Regions from separate parts of the Bradyrhizobium sp. USDA 4473 genome, predicted to be linked through region 1. Evidence: riboswitches for the same ligand, from Rfam matches in the RefSeq annotation. Region 1 holds a riboswitch; each other region holds the start of a gene.
What was found. Region 1 has a riboswitch for cobalamin ahead of ACVW17_RS05220 (TonB-dependent receptor). Riboswitches for the same ligand answer to the same signal wherever they lie in the genome.
Positions count from the first base shown of each region.

Region 2: another riboswitch for cobalamin. It lies ahead of ACVW17_RS03515 (TonB-dependent receptor); the one in region 1 lies ahead of ACVW17_RS05220 (TonB-dependent receptor).
Region 3: another riboswitch for cobalamin. It lies ahead of metE (5-methyltetrahydropteroyltriglutamate--homocysteine S-methyltransferase); the one in region 1 lies ahead of ACVW17_RS05220 (TonB-dependent receptor).

Region 1 is NZ_JBSSGE010000001.1:1,107,145-1,114,658, forward strand. It holds gene soxB (thiosulfohydrolase SoxB) at 1-441, shown strand, start outside; gene ACVW17_RS05195 (DsrE family protein) at 438-893, shown strand; gene ACVW17_RS05200 (MBL fold metallo-hydrolase) at 1,137-2,177, shown strand; gene ACVW17_RS05205 (ABC transporter substrate-binding protein) at 2,356-3,102, opposite strand; gene ACVW17_RS05210 (ABC transporter ATP-binding protein) at 3,192-3,965, opposite strand; gene ACVW17_RS05215 (FecCD family ABC transporter permease) at 3,962-5,005, opposite strand; cobalamin riboswitch at 5,118-5,315, shown strand; gene ACVW17_RS05220 (TonB-dependent receptor) at 5,424-7,514, shown strand, end outside.
Region 2 is NZ_JBSSGE010000001.1:740,583-748,096, reverse strand. It holds gene ACVW17_RS03525 (amidohydrolase family protein) at 1-1,280, shown strand, start outside; gene ACVW17_RS03520 (CobW family GTP-binding protein) at 1,282-2,205, shown strand; cobalamin riboswitch at 2,259-2,454, shown strand; gene ACVW17_RS03515 (TonB-dependent receptor) at 2,562-4,844, shown strand; gene ACVW17_RS03510 (PepSY domain-containing protein) at 4,847-6,346, shown strand; gene ACVW17_RS03505 (tetratricopeptide repeat protein) at 6,353-6,880, opposite strand; partial or broken gene gspD (type II secretion system secretin GspD) at 6,903-7,514, opposite strand, start outside.
Region 3 is NZ_JBSSGE010000001.1:3,623,415-3,630,928, reverse strand. It holds gene hemN (oxygen-independent coproporphyrinogen III oxidase) at 1-342, shown strand, start outside; gene metE (5-methyltetrahydropteroyltriglutamate--homocysteine S-methyltransferase) at 971-3,316, opposite strand; cobalamin riboswitch at 3,419-3,617, opposite strand; gene ACVW17_RS16820 (nodulate formation efficiency C protein) at 4,906-5,751, shown strand; gene ACVW17_RS16815 (hypothetical protein) at 6,288-6,470, opposite strand; gene ACVW17_RS16810 (hypothetical protein) at 6,563-6,907, shown strand; gene ACVW17_RS16805 (thermonuclease family protein) at 7,492-7,514, shown strand, end outside.

The sequences.
Region 1 (7,514 bases):
ACGCTCGCGAGCCAGCCGATTACCATGGAAGACGTGCTGTCGGAGACCGCGATCACCTATCCCGAGACCTACGTCGCGACCATGACCGGCAGCCAGATCAAGGATGTGCTGGAAGACGTCTGCGACAATCTGTTCAACGCCGATCCTTATTATCAGCAGGGCGGCGACATGGTCCGGGTCGGCGGCCTCGCCTACACCTGCACGCCCGCCGAGAGCGTCGGCAAGCGCATCTCCGAGCTGAAGCTCGGCAACGGCAAGCATCTCGAAGCCGGCAAGCATTACAAGGTCGCAGGCTGGGCCTCGGTCAACCAGCAGAATGGCGCGCCGATCTGGGATGTGGTGGCCAGACATCTGCGCGCCGGCCGGCCGCCGAACCGCGACGAGCCCGGCGTGACGCTGAAAGGCGTCGACGACAATCTGGGCATTGCGAGGCACGGATGATGCGGCGCGCGCTCATCGCGGCCTTTGGCCTTGCGGCGATCGCACTTGCAACGCCGCTCGCCCGCGCCCAGCTCGCACCGTTGCAGGACAAGCCGTTCGCCGAGCACAAGGTCGTGCTGCAGCTCTCCGACAACGACCCGAAGAAGCAGGGCCTCGTCCTCAGCGTCGCCAACAACCTGATGAAGCACTACGACCCCGACAAGGTCGCGGTCGAGATCGTCGCCTTCGGCCCCGGCATCGAGTTGCTCAAGCCCGACAACCCGAACCGCAAGCTGGTCGAGAGCCTGGTCGCGCAGGGCGCGCGGGTCGACATCTGCCTCAACACCGTCGACACCATCGAGCGCGACTCCGGCAAGCGGCCGGACTACATCGCCGCCGCAACCCCCGTGCAGGTCGGTGTCGCGCAGATTTTGCTGTTGACCGAGAACGGCTACACGCTGGTGAGGCCGTAATTCCTCGCCGCCCCATTCGCACAACAACCGTCATCCTGAGGGCCGCGCAGCGGGCGTCTCGAAGGATGCACGGCCCTCATGCTTCAACGCGCATTTTCCGGCCATCGCCCCTTCGAGACGCCGCTGCGCGGCTCCTCAGAGGTGAGGGGTCATTTCTGTTCAGGGATGGATTTGCTTTGAATGGGCCCTATCTATGAAATAATATCCTCTCCACGAGTCGCCCCGGAGAATAGGTAAGCCGTCATGATCTTTCGCCAGCTCTTCGACAGCGTGTCCGGCACCTACAGCTATCTGCTCGCCAGCCGCGCCGGCGGCGAGGCGCTGATCCTCGATCCGGTGCTGGAGAAGGCCGACCGCTACTGCAAGCTGCTAAGGGAACTCGATCTCCGCCTGGTCAAGGCCGTCGATACCCATCTGCACGCCGATCACGTCACCGGCCTCGGCGAGCTGCGCGACCGCACCCAGTGCATCACCATCATGGGCGAGCAGAGCAAGGCCGACGTGGTCTCGATGCGCGTTGCCGACGGCGACAAAGTAACGATCGAGGGCCTTTGCCTGGAGGCGATGTACACGCCCGGCCACACCGACGATTCCTACAGCTATCTGATGGGCGACCGCGTGTTCACCGGCGACACGCTGCTGATCCGCGGCACCGGCCGCACCGATTTCCAGAACGGCAGCGCGCGGGCGCAGTACGATTCGATCTTCAACCGCCTGCTCAAGCTGCCCGAGGAGACGATGGTGTTCCCCGCGCATGACTACAAGGGCGACACCGTCTCCACCATCGGCGAGGAGAAGCGCTACAATCCGCGGCTGCAGGTCAAATCGATCGACGACTATGTCGAGCTGATGAACAACCTCAATTTGCCGAACCCGAAGCTGATGGACGTCGTGGTGCCCGCCAACATGCATGTCGGGCTGCACCAGGACGAACTCGCAAAAGAAGGTCTCTCGCTCAACGCGCGCGATGCGATCGCAAGCCTCGGCCGGCCCGATGTCCTGTTGGTCGATTTGCGCGAAACCGCTGAGCGCGCCAAGCACGGCACGCTCGCCGGCGCGCTGCATGCGCCCTATCCGGGAATCGGCGCCGGCCTGCTGCCCGGCGGCATGCTGCGCGAAGTGGCGGCCGCGACCGGCCGCCGCGTCGTGTTCTTCTGCGCGTTCGGCGAGCGCTCGGCGATGGCGGTAGCCGCCGCGAAGAAGGCGGGGCTGGCCAACACCGCGCATATCGAGGGTGGCATCGACGCCTGGAAGAAGGCCGGCGGGCCAGTCGTGATGGGATAGTCGAGCCAACTGCGCGCGTATGACCATCACCGTCACCCTGAGGAGCCGCGAAGCGGCGTCTCGAAGGGTCGACGGCCACGCCGCGTCCGCGAACATTTGGAGAGATCCGGGCCGTGCATCCTTCGAGACGCGCTACGCGCTCCTCAGGATGACGGGACTTAGATGCGGGGCACATCAACTACCGCGTTACGCGCTGCAATTCTTCCGTCAGCCGGTCCAGCGCATCCGCCAGCATCACGCCGCCACACACTGTGAGCCGCTCGGGCAGCACGATGCGCCTTCGCTCCGGATAGAAGCGCTCCAGCGCCGGATGCAGCAGGAAGGCGCGGCCCCCATCTTCGGCGCGATCGCCAGCCTCCGATACCAGGATGAAATCCGGCCGCAACTTCACGATGGCCTCGAGCGAGGCAAAGCCGCCCGCGCCGAGGCCGAGCTCACCGGCCGCATTGGTCAGGCCGGTTGCCGCCAGCAGCGAGTTAATCAGGCTGTTATCTCCCGACACGAAGCCACGCCGCTCCAGCGGCAGCACGCGGTAATGATGCGCGCTCGCCACCGCACGCGCCCGCGCGATCGCCGCATCGAGGCGCGCGATCTCCAGCTCGGCGCGATCGGGATGCTGCACCACATCGCCCATGGCGCGGATTTGATCCCTCACCTCGTCCAGCGTGCGCGGTACCGTGAATTCGGCGAGGTGCAGCCCGTGGGCCTTCAGCAGGTCACGCGTCGCGCGTTTGTCGAACAGGCTGACGACGACGATGTCTGGCTTGAGCAGCAGCACGTCCTCGGCCTCGCCCGACAGGCGTAGAAAGTTTCGCGCTTTCTCGGCTGCCCAGGATTGCCAGGCATCGCGCGAAAAGCGGCTGAGGCCGAGGATCTGGTCCGGGTCGGCGAGCGACAGCACGAGCTGGTCGCTGCAGACATTCATCGAGACGATGCGCGGGCCGGCGGCGGACGCGGCACCAAGCGACGTGATCCATGCCGCCGCGGCCAAGGCTGCGAGACGCCACGCGCACATCAGACGTCCGCCCATGGCACGATGACCGCCTCGCGCCGGAATTCAGCGCGGTAGGCGCTGACGCGGAATACGCTGGCGAGGACTGCTTCCGACAGTGCCTCATCAGGCGCGCCCTGCGCCGCCAGCCGCCCCTCCGACAGCACCAGCACATGATCGGCGAAGCGCGCGGCGAGGCCGAGGTCATGCGTCACGACGATCACCAGCACGCCGGTGTCGGCGACGTTGCGCAGCTTCTGCATCACGTCGATCTGATGGCGCGGATCGAGCGAGGCGGTCGGCTCGTCGGCGAGGATCACCGGCGCCTCGACCGCGAGCACCCGGGCCAGCGCGACACGGCTGCGCTCGCCGCCGGACAGCTCGGTGACGCGGCGATCGCGGAACTCGGTGACATCGACGGCCTGCATCGCCCGCAGCACCGCCTCCATATCCCCGGGCGACAGCCGCGCCGGATCGGTCGCGCCATGCGGATAGCGGCCGAGCGCCACGATATCGCGTGCCGGCAGCGGCCAGTGCACCATGTGCCCCTGCGGCAGATACGCAAAACGTTTCGCACGCTCGCGCAGCGGCAATGACGCCAGAGCCTCGCCGCCAATCCTGATCTCGCCGTCAGACGGGATCAGGCCAGCCAGCGCGCGCAACAGCGTGGTCTTGCCGGCGCCATTCGGTCCGACCAGCGCGACCAGGTGACCGGCCGCGAGCGACAGCGAGACATCGTGCAGCACCTTGCGGCTGCCGAGCGAGGCGTTGAGCGCTGTGGCGGAGAGCAGCGTCATGCCACGCCTCCGCCGAGCGCGCGGCGCTCGCGCATGATGAGGTAAAGAAAGAACGGCACGCCGATGATCGAGGTCAGCACGCCGACCTTGATGTCCGAGGTCGAGGGGATGATGCGCACCGCGATATCTGCGGCAAGCAGCAGCGCCGAGCCGGTCAGCGCGCTCGGTACCAGCAGCCGTGCCGGATCATGACCGATCACCGGGCGCATCAGATGCGGCGCGACGAGGCCGATGAAGCCGATCGTGCCGGTCACCGCGACCGCGCCGCCGACGCCGAGCGCGACGCCCGTGATGACGAAGAGCCGCAGCCGCCCGACATCGACGCCGAGACTCCGCGCCGCCTCCTCGCCGAGCGTCAGCACACGAAAGGCGCTCGCCTGGCTGAGCAGGATGGCCGCGCCGGCGACGATAAAGGGCAGCGCCAGCGCCACATGCTCGAAGCTGCGGTCCTCCAGCGAGCCGAGCAGCCAGAACGCGATCTCCAGCACCACGAACGGATTGCTGGAGAGGTTCATCACCAGCGCGGTCGCGGCACCCGCAAAGCTCGAGATCGCAAGCCCCGCGAGGATCAGGATCAGCAGCCCGGCATTGCGACCGGCGATCGCGAGCAATGCGAACACCGAGCCGAACGCGGCGATAATCGCCACCGCCGGCAGCGCGTAGTACCGCACATCGGCGAGGCCGAGCGCGATCACCAGCACCGCGCCGAATGCCGCCGATTGCGGCGCGCCGAACAGCGACGGCGAAGCCAGCGGATTGCGCAGCAGGCCTTGCAGCGCCGCGCCCGACAGCCCGAGAATGCCGCCGATCGCGAATGCCAGGATGGTGCGCGGCAGCCGGATCTCGCGCACAATGACCTGCGCGACGTCGCTGCCGCCCCCGAACAGCGCCTCGATCACCGCGAGCGGCGACAGCCGCACCGGCCCGATGCCGAGCGAGAGCACGCACAGCAGAACCACGAGCGCGAATAGCGCCGCGGTGGCACTCCACCGCCGCCGCGCCGCGATCTCGGCCGCCAAGGCAAAATCCTGCACGCTCATCTCATCCATGCTCTTACAGCGATCGCCGTGGCAGACAAGCGACACCCGACAAAAACCGTGGCCGGGCGGCCATTGCCCGACTTCCGCCGGATTGACTTTGCTGCCCGGCCGAACCCTAGATGACCATGACGGTTCTTTCATGAGATGAAAAGGGAATGCGGTACGGGGAAACTTCCCCAACGCCGCGGCTGCCCCCGCAACTGTATGCGGTGAATCCTTCGTCACAGGCCACTGGGAATCTCGGTCCTGGGAAGGCGACGAAGGGTAACGACCCGCGAGCCAGGAGACCTGCCGTCAGCCGTGGTCACACGCGAGGATGCCGGTCGGGGAGTACAGGCATGAGCTTCACCTGATGCTGCAAGCACATGGTGAGACTGCTTCGCGGTGACGTGCCACTGACGTTACCGAGGTCTCGCCTATGTTTTCCTTCCCACCCGATCGGCGCCGCGCGCTTCTGCTCGCGTCGACGATCATCTTGCCGACGATCGTCCTTTCAACGGCGCGGGCGCAGCAGGCGCCCGCTCCCGATCAGCTGCCCGCAATCGAAGTCAGCCGATCCGGCGACCAGAACGTTACCCGCGCCAAACCGCCCGCTGACGAGACCCCGGCCCCACGCCGCCCGGCGCCGGGCACCACGCAGAGCAGCAACGCGGGCAGCGGCGCCGGATCGAACTCGGCTGGAGCCGGCTCGGCCACGGGGACCGGCGGCAGCAGCGGCGGCCGCCAGTTTGCCGGGGTCGTCGGCTCCTCCTCGACCGTGATCACCGCCGACGACATCGCGCATTCGCCGTCGCAGTCGCTGCCGGAAATCCTGGCGCAGGTGCCGGGCGTGCAGCTGCAATCGCTCTATGGCGGGCCGAACGGCGCCAAGACCTCGGTTGACCTGCGTGGCTTCGGCGCATTCGCGACCGACAACACCCTGTTCCTGCTCAACGGCCGCCGCCTCAACGACGTCGACAAAGCCGGCTTCGATCTCACCACGATTCCGCTCGATTCGATCGAACGGATCGAGATCGTCAGCGGCAACAGCGGCGCGGTGCTCTATGGCGACAACGCGGTCGGCGGCGTGGTCAACATCATCACCAAGGCCGGCGCCGGTGGTCCACCAGCCACGATGCGCGCCGAGGCCGGAGTTGGCTCGTTCAACACCCGGATGGCCGCGGTCTCCGCGGCTCTCAATTCAGGACCGTGGTCGACCTCGTTCTATGGCAGCGGCATCAAATCCGACGGCTACCGCGTCAACAATGCGCTCGACCAGCGCAACGCCGTCGGCAACGTCAACTACACCACACCGGATCTCACCGCCTTCGTCACCGTCACCGGCAGCGACCAGAAGCTCGGCCTGCCCGGCGGACGGCTGGTCGATCCGTCGATCGGCGTCAACGAGTTGCTGACTGATCGTCGCGGTGCGGCGACGCCGTTCGACTATGCGAACCAGCAGACCGCGAGCGTCACCACCGGCTTCACCAGAACGCTGGTGAACGGCGTCGACCTGATCGTCGACGGCGGCTGGCGGCAGCGCGAGACGCAGAGCGGCTTCTTCGGCACCGTGCCGACCATCAGCTTCGCCTCGACCTACAATGACGCCGCGCTGCAGACCTGGTCTCTGACGCCGCGGCTCAGCGTCAAGAATGTCATGCTGGGCATGCCATCCACGATCCTGACCGGCATCGACTATTACGATTCGACCTTCCGTGAGGCACGCGGCGCCTATCAGGGCGTCGATCCCACCCACGTCTACAACATCGAGCAGCAGAGCGTGGCCGGCTATTGGCAGCACACGTTCGGCTTGCTGCCGACCACCGACTTCTCCTACGGCGCGCGGGTGCAGAACACCCACGTCTCGGCGCGCGATCGCTACGATCCGAATGCGCCGTTCGCTTTCGACACGCAGGCGGCACCGCTCGACAGCAACGAGACACAGTACGCCTTGCATGTCGGTGTCGAGCATCGCTTCACCGACACCTTCTCGGCGTTCGGTCGCGCCGCGCGCGCCTTCCGCACGCCCGATGTCGACGAGCGCGTCGCATCGGGGCCGGCCTTCGATCCGCTGACATTCGCCCCGATTCCGCAGAATTTTCAGCTCAAGACCCAGACCTCGCAGGACGTCGAGGGCGGCTTCCGGGTCAAGACCGCTCGCTTCCAGATCCAGACCAGCGTCTATCTGATGGATCTCGAGAACGAGATCCATTTCAATCCGGTGCTGTTCTACAATGTTAACCTCGATCCCACCCGCCGCTACGGCTCCGAGACCAGTGCTTCGCTGAAGATCAGCGACACCGTCACCCTGCGCGGCGGCATGGCGATCACCCGCGCGGTATTTCGCGAAGGCATATGGGCCGGCAACGACGTGCCGCTGGTGTCGCGCAGCACCGGCAATCTCGGCGTAACCTGGAACATCTGGCAGAACTATCTGGTGTTCGATGCCACCGCGCGGGCCTGGAGCTCGCGCATCATGGACAACGACCAGGCCAACACCCAAAGCAAAATCCCCGGCAACGCCACTGCC
Region 2 (7,514 bases), 370 kb from region 1:
TGCAGGCGTTCGACGGGGTGACGACGACGCTCGACCTCGAGGCCGGCGTGCTGCCGGTGGCGTCCTGGTACAAGCGCCAGGCCGAGAAGGGCCGGGTGCTGAACTACGGCGCCGCCGCCAATTGGGCGTTCGCGCGGATCGGCGCGATGACCGGCTCGAATTCGGAAAGCTCGCTGGAATCGTTCGGCGCCGCGATGCGTGATCGGCGCTGGATCGAGAACGTCGCGACCGAGGGCGAGGTCGGCGGCATCCTCGAGCGTCTCGCCAATGGATTGAACGAGGGCGGCATCGGCATCGGCATCCTCAACGCCTATGCGCCGGGCGCCGGCGTGCAGGAATTGACCGCGGTGTGCCAGCTCGCGGCCAATCATGCGGTGCCGACCTTCACCCACGTCGCCTACATGTCTCGCATCGACCCCGAGAGCGCGGCCGAGGCCTATATCCGCCTGATCGGCTATGCCGGCGCCACCGGCGCGCATATGCACATCTGCCACTTCAACTCGTCGAGCAAGACCGACATTGAGCGCTGCGTTGCGCTGATCGCGAAAGCGCAGGCGCAGGGCCTGCCGATCACGGTGGAAGCCTATCCCTATGGCACCGGCTCGACCGTGCTGGCCGCGACCTTCTTCAGCGATCCGAAATTCGAGGAGCGCAACGGTCTCGGCTACGACTCAGTGCAGCGCGTGACTGACGGTCACCGCTTCGGCAGCCGCGAGGAGTTGCTGGCGGCGCAGGCCGCAGATCCCTCGGCGCTGGTGCTGTGGCATGTGCTCGATATCGAGAACAATTCGCATCATCGCGATTTGCTCGACATGGCGGTGCTGTATCCGGGCGGCGCGATCGCCTCCGACGCGATGCCCTGGACGCTGTCGGATGGCCGTCCCTATGGCGGCGACGCCTGGCCGCTGCCGGACGATGCCACCTCGCATCCGCGCTCGGCGGGTTGCTTCACCCGCTTCATCCGCGAATGGGTGCGCGAGCGCAAGAAGCTCTCGCTGCTCGAGGGCATCCGCAAATGCGCGCTGATCCCGGCCGAGATCCTGTCGGCGAGCACGCCGGCGATGCGCGCCAAGGGCAGGCTGCAGGCCGGCGCCGACGCCGACGTCGTGGTGTTCGACTACGAGACGCTGAGCGACCGCGCGACCTTCTCCGCGATGAATCGCCCGGCGGAAGGCGTGCGCCATCTCGTGGTCAGCGGCCAGCCGCTGATCAATGATGGCGTGCTCGACGTCGCGGCGCGTCCCGGCCGGCCGGTGCGCCGGCCCGTCACCGGAGGCTGAGGTGGCGGTCCCGATCCTGCTGGTCGCGGGCTTTCTCGGGGCGGGCAAGACCACGGTCGTCAACCATCTGCTGGCGCATGCGCAAGGACGGCGCATCGCCGCCGTGGTGAATGATTTCGGCGCGATCAATATCGATGCCGAGTTGATCGCGGGCGCCAGCGACGGCGTGGTCAGCCTGAGCAATGGCTGCATCTGCTGCACGCTGGAGGGCGACCTGCTGCGCACGCTCGCCAGTTTGCTGCGGCGTGATCCGTGTCCCGAGTTCATCGTGATCGAGACCAGCGGAATCGCCGATCCCGCGGACATCGTGCGCAATCTGATGGATCCCGTGATCTGGAAGGAGGCGCCGCTGGAGACCGTGCTGTGCGTGGTCGACGCCACGCAGCCGGTGGCCGCGCTGGACGATGCGCTGCTGCGCGCGCAGCTGCGGGCCGCCGATATGGTGGCGCTGAGCAAGGTCGATCTGGCCGATGCAGCCGCGTGCGCCGCGATTCGCGATGCCGTGCGCGTGGTGCGTCCGGCGGCGGTGATCGTCGATGCCGTGCATGGCGAGGTGCCGACGGAGCTGCTGTTTCCGGCGGATCTCGATCATCTGCCCGCGCCGCGCGAGACCGCGCCGCGACGGCCGGTGTCCGACCGGTTCGAGACGCTGAGCTGGACGTCGGAGCGGCAGGTATCGCTGCCGCGCCTGCAGCAGGCGATCGGCAAACTGGCGCCGAAGCTGGCGCGCGCGAAGGGCTTGTTCGAGACGGTCGAGCAGCCCGGACGGCTGACGGTGTTTCAGCTCGCCGGCGGTCGCGCGACCTTGGCTGCCGGCGGCGTGCCGGCGCCCGGCGTGCCACGCACGCGGATCGTGTTCATCGCCGAGATGGGCGCGCTCTCGCGTGCGGAGATCGATGAGGTGATGCAGGGATGCGTCGCGTGACATGAAAGCATGCGTGCGACAATCGCATCGAATTGACAGCCATGCCGACTGCACCTATCGTTTTCGCCGACGGTTCCCTTCGGGGATCAAAAGGGAATGCGGTGCGAGGGTAACCCCAATGCCGCAGCTGTCCCCGCAACTGTAAACGGCGAGCCTTTCGTCAAATTTGCCACTGGGCTATCCGCCCGGGAAGGCGTCGACAGGCGATGACCCGTGAGCCAGGAGACCTGCCGTCAGTCGTGGTCACACGCGAGCACATCGGGCGGGGGCGTCCTGGTGGGATCGGAGCACTGCCTTTTCGGCAAGGCCCCAGTCCGTGTTCGCGGTGACGTGCCACGTTACCGCGAGCCGTTTTCATGTCTCCGTCCTCTCCCGTTGCGCGCAAATGGCGCCTCGGTCTCGTCTGCTCCCTGTCATCGTTGCTGCTGCCGGCCGAAGGCTCGGCACAGACAGCTCCAACCACCAGCCTCGATCCGATCGAGGTCTCGCCCTCGGCCTCAGCGAAGCCGAAGCCTGCGGCGCGAGGCCAGAACCCGGCGGCGTCGTCGCGGCCGCGCGCGAGACCCGCAGCATCAGCGGCAGCGGGCGGCCCACCGCGTGCTGCAGCGTCGGGCACATCGGGGACGGCACCACCGACGCTCAACGCCACCACGCCAGGCAGCACCGGCAGCCGCCTCAACCTGACGCCATTGCAGACACCGGCCAGCGTCGAGATCGTCACGGCGCAGACCATTGCCGAACGCGGCCAGCACAATGTGCTCGATGCCGTCACCCAGAACGCGGCCGGGTTCATCGCAACGCCGGCGCCCGGCAATGGCGGCCTGTCGTTCAGCACCCGCGGCTTTGCCGGCAGCAACTCGGTGATGACCTTGTATGACGGCACGCGCTTCTATGTCGGCTCCGGCACCTTGACGTTCCCCTACGATACCTGGTCGACGCAGCGCATCGAGGTGCTGCGCGGTCCGGCCTCGGTGCTGTACGGCGAAGGCGCGATCGGCGGCGTCATCAACGTGATCCCGAAGAAGCCGCTCAACACATCGTATAACGAGGCCGAGGTCTCGCTCGACAGCAACATGACGCGGCGGCTCTCGGTCGACAGCACCGGTCCGATCAATCCCAATGTGTCGTACCGGATCAACGCCACCGGCAACATGTCGGCTGGCTGGGTCGATCGCGACAAGACCTCGAATGCGGTGGTCTCCGCCGCCGTCCGAGTGCAGGCGTCGGACAATCTCGCCTTCACGCTGTCCGAGGACTACGGCGACCGCAGCCCGTCGCGCTATTTCGGCACGCCGCTGATCAACGGTTCGATCCAGGACGCGCTGCGCTTCAAGAATTACAACGCATCAGACAGCGCGATCCGCTACCAGGACAGCTGGACCCAGTTCAGGACCGAATGGGATGTCGCCGACGGCATCAAGCTCAACAACACGCTGTATTATCTGGCCAGCGAGCGGCACTGGCGCGACATCGAGAACTACAGCTGGAATCCGAACACCCGGCTGATCGATCGTTCGAGCTATATCGAGATCTTCCATGACCAGAAGCAGTTCGGTAACCGGATGGATGCGACCTTCAGCGGTCGCGTGTTCGGTCTCGCGAACCAGGTCGTTGCCGGGTTCGACGTCAACCGGATCGACTTCACCCACATCAACAACTCGCCCTACGGCGGCGCGTCGTCGGTCAATCCCTACGTGTTCGATCCCGGGTCGTTCTTCGCGACCACGACGGCGACGACGCCGGGCTTCAATGCGGTCGTCAATCAATATGCGCTGTTCGCCGAGGATCGCCTGTCGCTGACCGACCAATTGTCGCTCGTGACAGGCGTCCGGTACGACCGGCCCGAGGTCGATCGGACCGACTACAAGACGCCGGCGAACAGTTTTGAAACCACGCTGTCGGGAACCAGCTGGCGCACCGGGCTGGTGTACGAGCCGATCAAGAACCTCGCATTCTATGGCCAGTATGCGGTCGGCGTCGATCCGGTCAGCAACCTGATCTCGCTGTCGACCTCGCAGAAAACGTTCCAGCTCGCGACCGGCAAGCAGGCCGAGATCGGCGTCAAGCAGTCGTTCTGGGGCGGCCGCGGCGAGTGGACGCTGGCCGCTTACGAGATCGTCAAGACCGGCCTGACGATTCCTGATCCCAGCAATCCGACCGCCGGCCTGGCATTGCAGATCGGCCAGCAATCATCCCGCGGCGTCGAAGGCTCGATCGGACTCGCGCTGAACGACGGCTGGCGTGTCGACGCCAACCTTGCGCTGCTGCGCGCCCGATACGACAACAACAGCCAGGTGGTCGGCGGCAAGATCGTCAGCTACAACGGCAATGTTCCGGTCAACGTGCCGCAGCAGGTGTCGAACGTCTGGCTAACATGGGATTTCGCGCCCAACTGGTCGGCCTATGGCGGCGTGCAGATCGTCGGTGCGATGTACTCCGATCTCGCCAACAGCCAATTGCGGCCGGGCTACAACGTGGTCAATGGCGGCATCAGATGGAAGCCTGATGACCGCACCACGGTCGCGTTCCGCGTCTACAATCTGTTCGACAAGGTCTACGCGGCGACCTCGAACGGCACCGGGCAATGGCTGCTGGGCACGCCGCGCACCGCCGAACTGTCCGTCAACGTGAAGTTCTGATCATGCGCAACGCTCTGATCCGGCGAGCGCGGCGATGGCTCTATGTCGTCCATCGCTGGATCGGCATTGCGACGTGTCTGCTGTTCGCGATGTGGTTCATCTCCGGCCTCGTCATGATGTATGTGGCGTTTCCGCGCCTCACCGACAGCGAGCGGCTGTCTGCGCTCCCGGTCATTTCGTGGGGCAAGGTGCGAGTCGCACCCGATCGCGCGATGGCGATCGCGGGGATGGAGCGCTATCCCCGCGATCTCCGGCTCTCGATGATGGACGATGTTCCGGTCTATCGCGTGACCGGCTGGAAGGGAGGCTCCGTTACGATCTCGGCGATCGACGGTGCTGTCATCGACCATGTCTCGCCGGATCAGGCACTCGCGGTCGCTCGCCATCATCCGCATGCGGTGCGGCCGCAATTGCTCGATACGGTGACACGCGACCAATGGTCGGTCACCGCACGCTTCGATCCGCTGCGGCCGCTCTATCTGATCGGCCTTGGCGATCCCGATGGCACCGAGCTCTACGTCTCCTCACGCAGCGGCGAGATCGCGCTCGACACCACGCGGCGGGAGCGTGTCTGGAACTGGCTCGGCTCGATCCCGCATTGGATCTATCCGACCGTGCTGCGCAAGGACGGGGCGCTGTGGCGGGATGTCGTGCTGTGGATCTCGGGCGTCTGCCTTGTGGTCGCGGTCACCGGCTTCTGGATCGGCATCCTCCGCCTGCGGCTGACGCGCCGCTACGCCGACGACGCCGTCTCGCCCTATCGCGGCTGGATGACCTGGCATCACGTCGCCGGCCTGATCGGGGGCATCTTCGTCCTGACCTGGATGTTCAGCGGCTGGCTGTCGCTCAATCCCGGCGGCGCGTTCTCCGCTCGCGGCATCACCCGCGAGATCGCGAGGAACTATAGCGGCCACGACGCGCCGGACATCGTGGCCGACTTTCAGTCGACGCCGTCAATACCGGCGGTGGAGGCGCGCTTCGTCTGGATCGGCGGACGCCGGCTGATGCTGCTCAGTGACGGCAACGGCGGCCGGAGCCTCGCCGATCCCGTGACCGGTGCGCCCGCGACGCTCGCGCAGGACGAGATCATCGCCGCAGCGCGCCACGCCATGCCGGGCGCTGTGATGATATCGGCGCGACGGCTCGATGAGCCGGATGCCTATTGGTACACGCTGCACCAGGCGCGCGAGCTTCCCGTGCTGCGCATCGTCTTCGACGATCCCGCCCGCACCTGGCTGCACGTTTCCCCCATCACCGCCGAAATCCTCGATCGCAGCGACGACAGCCGCCGTTCCTATCGCTGGCTGTTCAATGCGCTGCACAGCCTGGATTTTCCGTTGCTGCTGCGCATCTCGCCGGCGCGCGATGTCGTGGTGTGGCTGTTGTCGGCGGTCGGCATGATCATCTCGATCAGCGGCATCGTGATCGGCTGGCGCCGGTTGCGGCGGCCGAAGCTGCAAAGCAGGCGCGTGTCTGCGAGCCCCGCGCGGTCGAGTTCATAGCCGCAGCTACTTGACCGTCAGGTGCACGTCCCGACCGGGCAGTTCGGGGGTCCATTCCAGTGCAAATCGCTGGGCGGCAATGATCTCATAGGTCGAAAGCTTGCCTGCGACCGCATCGCGGAACCGAACATAGGCCTCGCGTTGCCGCCCGCCAGTGCGGGCCGCCGCCAGATTGAGCCATTTGTAGGCCAGCACGTAGTCGTTCGGGACGCCGTGGCCCTTGTCGTACAGCAGGCCGAGCATCGCTTGCGCGAACGGGTCTCCCAGCATCGCGCCGCGATAGTAGCAATCGGCGGCGGCGGCGTAGGCCTGCGGCACGCCGAAGCCATGCTCGTACATAAAGCCGAGCAGGCCGAGGGCTCTTGCATTGCCGCGTTCGGCGGCCGGCGAGAGCTCGCGAAACGCCTGGGCATAATCGCCGCGATGGAAGGCGGCCGTCCCGCGCGCCGCGATGTCGGCGCTCGCGGCTGAAGCGGTCAAGGCCCAAAGCGCGATCGCGGCAGAGGCGCAGTAGCTGGTCCGTTGCGCACACATGCGGAGCATCCTGTCGTCCGGCTCAGTGATAGCTGGTGGTGATCGGTGCATTGGTCGATGTCGTGGCGATGCTGCCACGCAACTTCGATCGCAGCTCCTCGGCCACGACCTGGGCGTCGGTGCCGTTGCGGATGATCTGCGGGCGGATGAAGATGATCAGCTCGGTGCGCTGGGTACCGTTGCTCTGATGTCCGAAGGCATCTCCGAGGCCGGGAATCTGGTCCAGCACCGGAAGCGCATTGCGGGCGCCGCTTTGCTGTTCGCTGATCAGGCCCGCCAGCAGCACGGTCTGGCCGTTGGCCACAGAAATCTGGCTCTTGACCCGCCGTTCCGACACCGTCGGCGTCAGGTTCACCGTGCTGCCGCTGCTCTGGGGAACGTTGCTGATCTCCTGCTCGACATCGAGCCGCACCGTGCCGTTCACGCTGACGCGGGGCGAAACCTTCAGGATGATGCCGGTGTTGCGATAGTCGATGGTGTTGACCACCGTGTTGCTGGTGGTCAGCACCGTCGCGCTGCCGGTCGACACCGGGACGACGTCGCCGACCTGCAAGGTGGCGACCTGGTTGTTGATCACGACCAGCGAGGGATTGGACAGCACCTTGACGCTGGTGACGGCGTGCAGCGCGTCCAG
Region 3 (7,514 bases), 2.5 Mb from region 1:
TCGACAAAGGACTACCTTGCTCGCATCGCCATGGATCAGCTCGCCGTCGCAAAGGGCTATTTGCTGACCGATGACGATCGCTTCCACGCCGAGCTCATCGAGCGAATCATGTGCGACCTGGCAGTCGATCTTTCCGAGACATCCCGTCGTTACGGCCGGGATCCGAGATTGGCCGTCGTCGATCATTCTCGTCTCGGCAGCCTTATCGCTGACGGCGTCGTGGCGATCGATGATGGCCGGCTCACTGTAGCCCGTGGCGCAGAGTTCCTGGCCCGGAGCGTCGCATCAGTCTTCGACGCTCACCTGCTTCGGTCCGGGGCTACACATAGTCAGGCGGTCTAGCGACCAAGCGGAACCCAGCGTTTCATATCCGAGCTCGGCATCCCCGCAACCGGTGCATGCTTTGGGTGGCGACCAATCGCACCGCTGAAGAACGCGTCGGTTGGTTATCCCGTTCGCCGCCCCGCTGCTGAGCCGCTCATTGGAACGGTCAGATGATGTTTTTTCCGTCGGCAGTATAGTGGCGTTGATCCAGCCCAGCGTTTTCCGGCAGAAACCCGTACCAACGTGCGCGCCTGATGCCGGGCCATGTTAGGGCGGCACTCCGCCCGACGTTGCCCAACCCCGTGCCGCGTTGCGAACGTACACATCGACGACAAACCTTGGTGTAGAATTTTAATCCCGGCCAATATCGACGGCATACCACGGCATAATTGAGCTCCGCTGAGCTTGTGCTTTAACTGGGGTCAGATTCCGGCGGATGTCCTCGCCGTGATCGAACCATCGGCTGGCTTCCCTCCGCCGACGAACGTCGGTGCGATGCATAGCAGCGTCGCTCCTCCCGGACGCACTTCGCCCGGCCGCTAAAGGCGGCCGGGCGTTTTTTCCTTTCCCAAGGCCCCTCACGATTACCGAGCGCGCAAGGCCCCAAAAGCGATCGGTTTCTCGACGAGAGACACCGGGCCGAGGATCAACGGTCGAAGGGAGCGGATCCAGCGCGCAGTTCGCGCGCGGCAGCGACCATGTTGGCCAGTGCTGGGCGGATCTCCTCCCATTTCCGCGTCTTCAGGCCACAGTCCGGATTGACCCAGAGCTGCGAGTCCTGCAGCCGCTTTCGGGCCAAAGCCATGAGTTCCGTCATCTCGCTCGTCTCGGGCACGCGTGGAGAATGGATGTCGTACACGCCCGGCCCGATTTGATTTGGATATTTGTAGTTCCGAAACGCGTCGAGCAATTCCATCTTCGAGCGCGAGGTCTCGATCGAGATGACATCGGCGTCCATTGCGGCAATCGCATCGATGATGTCGTTGAACTCCGAGTAGCACATATGGGTATGAATCTGGGTTTGATCGGCGACGCCCGATGAGCAGATGCGGAAGCAATCCCCGGTCCACTCGAGATAAACCGCCCACTCCGATCGACGCGGTGGCAATCCTTCGCGCAGCGCTGCTTCGTCGATCTGGATCATGGTCGCACCAGCATTCTCGAGATCGCTGACTTCGTCTCGGATCGCGAGCGCAATTTGACGGCAGGCCTCGCTTCTCGGAATATCATCCCGAACAAACGACCAATTCAAAATTGTTACCGGTCCGGTCAACATCGCCTTCATCGGCTTGTTGGTTAGCGATTGCGCGTAGCTCCACCAGTCCACGGTGATCGGCTTCGGCCGCGAGACGTCGCCAAACAGGATCGGTGGCCGGACGCAGCGCGATCCATAGGATTGTACCCAGCCGTTTTTGGTAAACGCGAAGCCGGCGAGTTGCTCGCCGAAGTACTGCACCATGTCATTGCGCTCAAACTCGCCGTGCACGAGGACGTCCAGACCAATGTCCTCCTGCCAACGTACGGCACGCGCAGTCTCTTCCTTGAGGAACGTGTCGTATTGCCCGTCGCTCATGGAGCCTCTCGCGTGCGCCGCGCGGGCACTGCGGACCTCTGCGGTCTGCGGAAACGAGCCGATCGTTGTGGTAGGAAACGCCGGTAGTTTGAAGCGCTCGCGTTGGATCTCGGCACGCCTGACAAATGGACTGGCGCGCCGTCGCGCGGTCTGATTGATCGCACTCATCCGGGCGGCGACATTGGCGTCACGGATCTTCGGCGAAGTTCCGCGGCGGATGGTGACGCGCTCCGATTCCGCGAGAGCGTCGGCGACATTCAGATCGCCTGCGAGTGCCCGTGCCAACGTCGCAAGCTCGCGAATCTTCTGAACCGAGAACGCAACGCAGCTCTTGACGTCGGAAGCAAGCTCCGTTTCGAGCTCAACATCGACCGGCACGTGAAGCAGCGAACAGGATGGGGCGATCTGTACGCGATCCCTGCCGAGTTTCGCAATGGCGGGATCGAGCCGCTGGCGCAGCGCCGATAAATTCGTCCGCCACACATTGCGGCCGTCGATCACGCCGAGTGAGATAACGAGATCACTTCGCCCGGCAGCAATGATCTGGTCCAATAACTCTGCCGCCCGAACCAGATCGACGTGCAGGCCAGCAACAGGTAGGCGCAAGGCCGTGTGAAGATTTTCGCCAAGGCCACCGAAATAGCTGGCGACCATAATCTTGATGGCCGGCCCCTCCTTGACGAGCCGGTCATAGGCATGCAGCAAAGATTTTCTTGTCCCCTCATCGAGATCAAGGACCATGCAGGGCTCGTCAAACTGGACCCAATTCGCCCCGCGTCGGGCCAATTCCTGCAGAACCTCGATATAGACCGGTACCAGGTCATCCAGTAGTGCCAGTGGCTGGAACGCGGGATCAGCACTCTTGCCTAGCTTCAAGAAGGTGACCGGGCCGATCAGGACAGGGCGGGTTTGAAAGCCAAGGGCCTTGGCTTCCTCATACTCCTCGATAGGCTTGCGAGAGGAGAGCCTGAAAGTCTGCCCCCGATGAAATTCCGGGACCATGTAGTGGTAGTTGGTATCGAACCACTTGGTCATCTCCTGCGCGGGTGCGCCATAGCCGCGAGGTCGGTGACCGCAACTCGCATCCTGGCTGTCGCTTTGAGAACCGCGTGCCATGGCGAAATACGTCTTGAGGGAAGCAGGCTCGACTTTCGAGGCATAGACGTCCGGGATGGCGCCGACCATGACACTGGTGTCGAGCACCTGGTCGTATAGCGAGAAATCGTTCGACGGAATGATGGTGACACCGAGGGATTTCTGGCGCGCCCAGTTCGCCGCGCGCAGGCCGGCTGCGTCCTCGAGCAACTGCTGTTCGTTGATTCTTCCGGCCCAATAGCTTTCGAGCGCGAGTTTGAGCTCGCGTCTTGGACCGATGCGCGGCGTTCCGAGCGTGGCAACCGGAAGTGAGAGAAGAGACATACCGTTAACCCCATGTTGGGGGCAAAGGCCATGGCGGACGCAGGCAGGAGACGTCACGCGAGCGACGGCTGCTTGGCGTACCACCGGGACACCCCGCCCGTGGACGAACATATTGTCGGGGCAGGTCTCCTGGCTCGCGGATCATCGCCACTGTCCGGTCTTCCCGAAGCCGCGCGGGCTTCAGTGACTCTGTTGGACAGCGGCTCGCCGCTTACAGTTGCGGGGGCAGCGCCGGCATCACCGGCTTCCCTCTTAGCTCCGGATCAAGCCGAACCGGAGAACCTCGACGACTTCGATTATCGGAAAGACAACTCCGCAGTCAACCTGTCAAAGTGATGCTGTTGACGATACACGGCCACTCTTGATCGCGACGTTGAAGCCACTCTCCAAGCATGGATATCGGGATGACCATCTCCGAGGCGCGTTCGCGTCGGACCGCGTGTCAGATCGTGCAAGAGACGCATGCGGCCTTCGCGATGAAGGTCACGGTGCCGGGACAGGCCGCTCTTCACGCGATCCAGCTTTCGAAGCGCTCATCTAGCACGCTTCGATGCGCCCCCGGTTCTCCACCAACGACCAAGGATCAGCGTGAACAGGCACAATATGCGCAAAATCGGCAGCATACTGAGCGAGCATGTTGATCTACCACCAATCCTGGTAGGCGCCATGCGGATGCTTTTGGCGATACTGCGCAAAGCAAGCATAGTGACTCACCAACGAAAAGAGTAGCCCGTAATGAAAATGGCTGTTTGGAGTGCCCTCGGCGTTTTTGCTGCTGCCGTCTTTACGGTCGGCCTGTTCGGCTGGATAGCAAAGACATTTATGAACCCGGCCGTCAGGCAGATGCTCTCGAGAATGTTGAGCAGCTCAAGCCGAAGCTAGCCCGACCTGAGACTTCCCTTCTTATCCGGTCGATACGACTGCATGGAAGTGCAACTCCCCAATGTTGACTACGACGACGACCACATAGGCGCCCGCTAACGTGTCCTACGCGAGCGACGAATTTCATATCGCTTCGCCTGCGTGACTTTTGAACTTCCTTAGCGCCGATTCCAAATCGCTCGCCGCTGACGAGCGGCTTCGCCGCACTTTCCATCTCCGCAGCAGCGACAACGACCTCCGACCACATGGTTCGATGGCGGCAATCCTGCACCCAACTGTCGTCAGGCTTCCGGCAGCAAGGTTTCCCAACTGCGTTGCTCGAAGATGCAGTGCGTGACAGGAATCAGCCATTAAAGTCGAAAGTCGCCGCGAACAGGCTTAATGGCAACATAAATGAGGTAAGCAGGTCGGGAAGTCGACACAGGCGGCACAAATCTGGTGCCAATTTCCTGGCACGAAGAATGCAAGTCTTCGCTCGCCCAGGCTTCTCCTCCTGGGCAGGTCCAGCATCGCAAGTTGAAGCTTTGGCTGACCACTGAGGTTAGCGGCGCGTGACATCGAGGGACGCGCCTGCTCGCGCGGGACATCAGCAGGTGCTCGCGTCACGTTGCCGCTAACTTCCAACGATCTCGCAGGCACGTTGAAGATTGTCCTCTTTGGAATTGACGCGTGGACGAGAACCAGATGGGCCGGCAGCAATGAAGGGAATGGCTGGAACGCGCGTACTCTGGTTTTGTTTCGCTCGATCGCTGATTTGCCTGGCCGGGCTGGCAGCGACGAACAACAATGTTCGTGCCAACGACAGCGCTCTCGTCGAAAGGGTCAAGTCAACGTGGCGAGCGCAAGACGGCGAGACCATAGAACAAATCATCTCCAAGGTCTCGAAGGTGGCTCACTTCGTCCCTCGCTCGTGGGGAGTAGCCGAAGGGATTGACCGAACAGAGTATGTGTACTTTTCCTGGACCAAGCACCAAGACAACAAATCAGACGAACAGTACGCAATCACTTGGACGATCGCGACCGACGGAACGATCAGACTTGCGTCGCCATATGCAAAGCCGATTGAATTGGGTTGGCGCGCCTTTGCCCTCTCGTTGATTGCCAGTGAAGTCACTGATGGCGAAAGGGACGCAAATCTTCGCTTTCTGCACGATCCTGTTAACTTTAACTTCGTGACGACCGCACGAGGCAAGCTCGGCATTCTTCTGCGGCGCGGCCGCTGCGATATCATTGAGCCCGTTGTGGTGGATTACGTGGCGAAATCGAATGACAAGCCGACAGCGAAGGGTGATCTGTGGCGCGTTTTGCTTTTGGTGAACTGTAAGATTCCCGGCCCCCGCTATTTTACCCACAACGGCGTCATCACTTTCGAGAAGCGCGAAGAACAGGATTGGCAGCCGCAATCTTTCCTTGCCAAGCGTATCGCGGCCTTTCCTCCAGGCTCCTGGTTCGATCGGATCGAGCCAAATGAACGAGAAACAAGAGAGAAGGCGCGAAGGGCCTCAGTCAATGATCGCACGGAGCAAGATCGCGACGCACGCCCTTGGCGCTGAGCAGCTCCGAGCAGCAGCCAAAGCACACGCACTCGGAAGCGTTGACCTGTGCTGATCTGTCTTTGCAACAGACCGGCAGCCTCTCTCGCATCTCGTCACAGGACAAAGGCAGGCAGCACCGTTGCTAGCGGCCCAATCCGCTAGAGAATCGATACCATGACCAGGCGACGACGTGCCAGCTTACGAGAGCCGGCTTGGTCCGGCCCGCACACGTGCGGTGAGCGGACGCAATCTGTGGCGCGGCCATCTCTAAATCCCATGTTGCAGGGGAATTCGCCGGGGCCTCCTGATCAGGCGTGCGCGTAGCGCATCGCCTCAACGCAAAATGGCACCCGCAGGAGCGTGAGCATAGCGACGCCGAAGGCGGCACGCGGGACCGAGTGCAGCGACGAGACCGGTTAAATGGGTACCCGGGAACGGGGCAGTGATAGCGACGCCGTCATTCTTCATGGCGGCGGGCCCCTTTCCCGAGTACCCCCGGCGAGGAGCTCCGCAGCCATCCGCGATGGATGGACCACAGAATGGAGACGGAAGATCTAGATTTCCTCATGTGCATTCGTCTGCGCGTCATAAATCCTGATCTGAAGCATGGGAAAGCGCTTCTTTAATTCTTCTCCACCCGCGCGGGCACCATCTCTCGTGGTAAATTCGGCTTTGAGTCTGCCGTCCACTTCAAGCCCGTAACAAGAGACCGGCAATTCACGGCTGGCTGCAACCATTTCGTTCCTATTGCGCAGTGAGGTGCTTGAGAACGATGCGTACGTGAGTCGCCCAAACTGCACCAGAGCAGGCTGCCTGAGTGCGATGACGCATGTTGTGGATCGATGCCTCGCACTGGCTGCGCCTGGGATGGGAATTCGTCCAGACAGGCGGCGCATTCAAGCCATCGGCTCGACATAGCTGCCCTCCCAGCCTGGGCCACGCGCACCTCGTGCTGAGCTTCGTGGTATCTGCCCTTCCGAATATTCGGGCAATTCAACGCAAGACCGTTGCGCACAAGCAATTCAGCAAGATCCCGCCCGCGACCGAAAAAGTCGTGGCCGTTCCCGCGGCCTGCTGGGCGGCGAGAGAGGGACATCCACCCACGTACATCTTCGTCTCGATCTGGATCTGCTTCGGCAACATGTCTGTTGAAGCTCGCGAGCTTTTCGATTGAGAAGGTAGGCGGCTGGCCGCCGGAATCGGATGCGATCCGTCTCTTTGGGCGGGATGCCTAGATAGCGCGGAGACGTCTGGGACAAATCGGCGCCATCGGGATCGATCCTTCCGGCGATGAGAAGCGGTGGCCCGAAGCGCTCCAATCCGATCGGCCACAGCGCCTCTCGGGGCCGCGCTCCCGACGGGAGTTCGAGAATTCCACCAAGAAGTAGAACGACCGCACCTTCGACGCGTTCGAGGGCTTTGCTATCGCCGACCATTCTACGCGAGAAGATCCGATAACCGACATCCAAATACCTATTCTCCAGATTGCCTGGGCGAGGGCTACGGTGTCGCGGGGCTTGTCGACATCGGATGAGGCGAACCCGTGCCAGCTCTTGGCTCGCCCATACTGGAAGAAATCACTTGAACCTCACGTCACGTCAGGGCGTAGGTTGGAAATCACAACCAAGCTTTCACTAACTGACGTCGAATGATGCAACACAGGTCAAATAACAGACATGGCGCGATCAAGCAGTCGAATGTAGCGACGCCGGATTGCACGTGGTGCTGAGCGGATGGACCAAGAGAAAGGCTGTCGGGATGAAACTGCGCGCAATGATGGC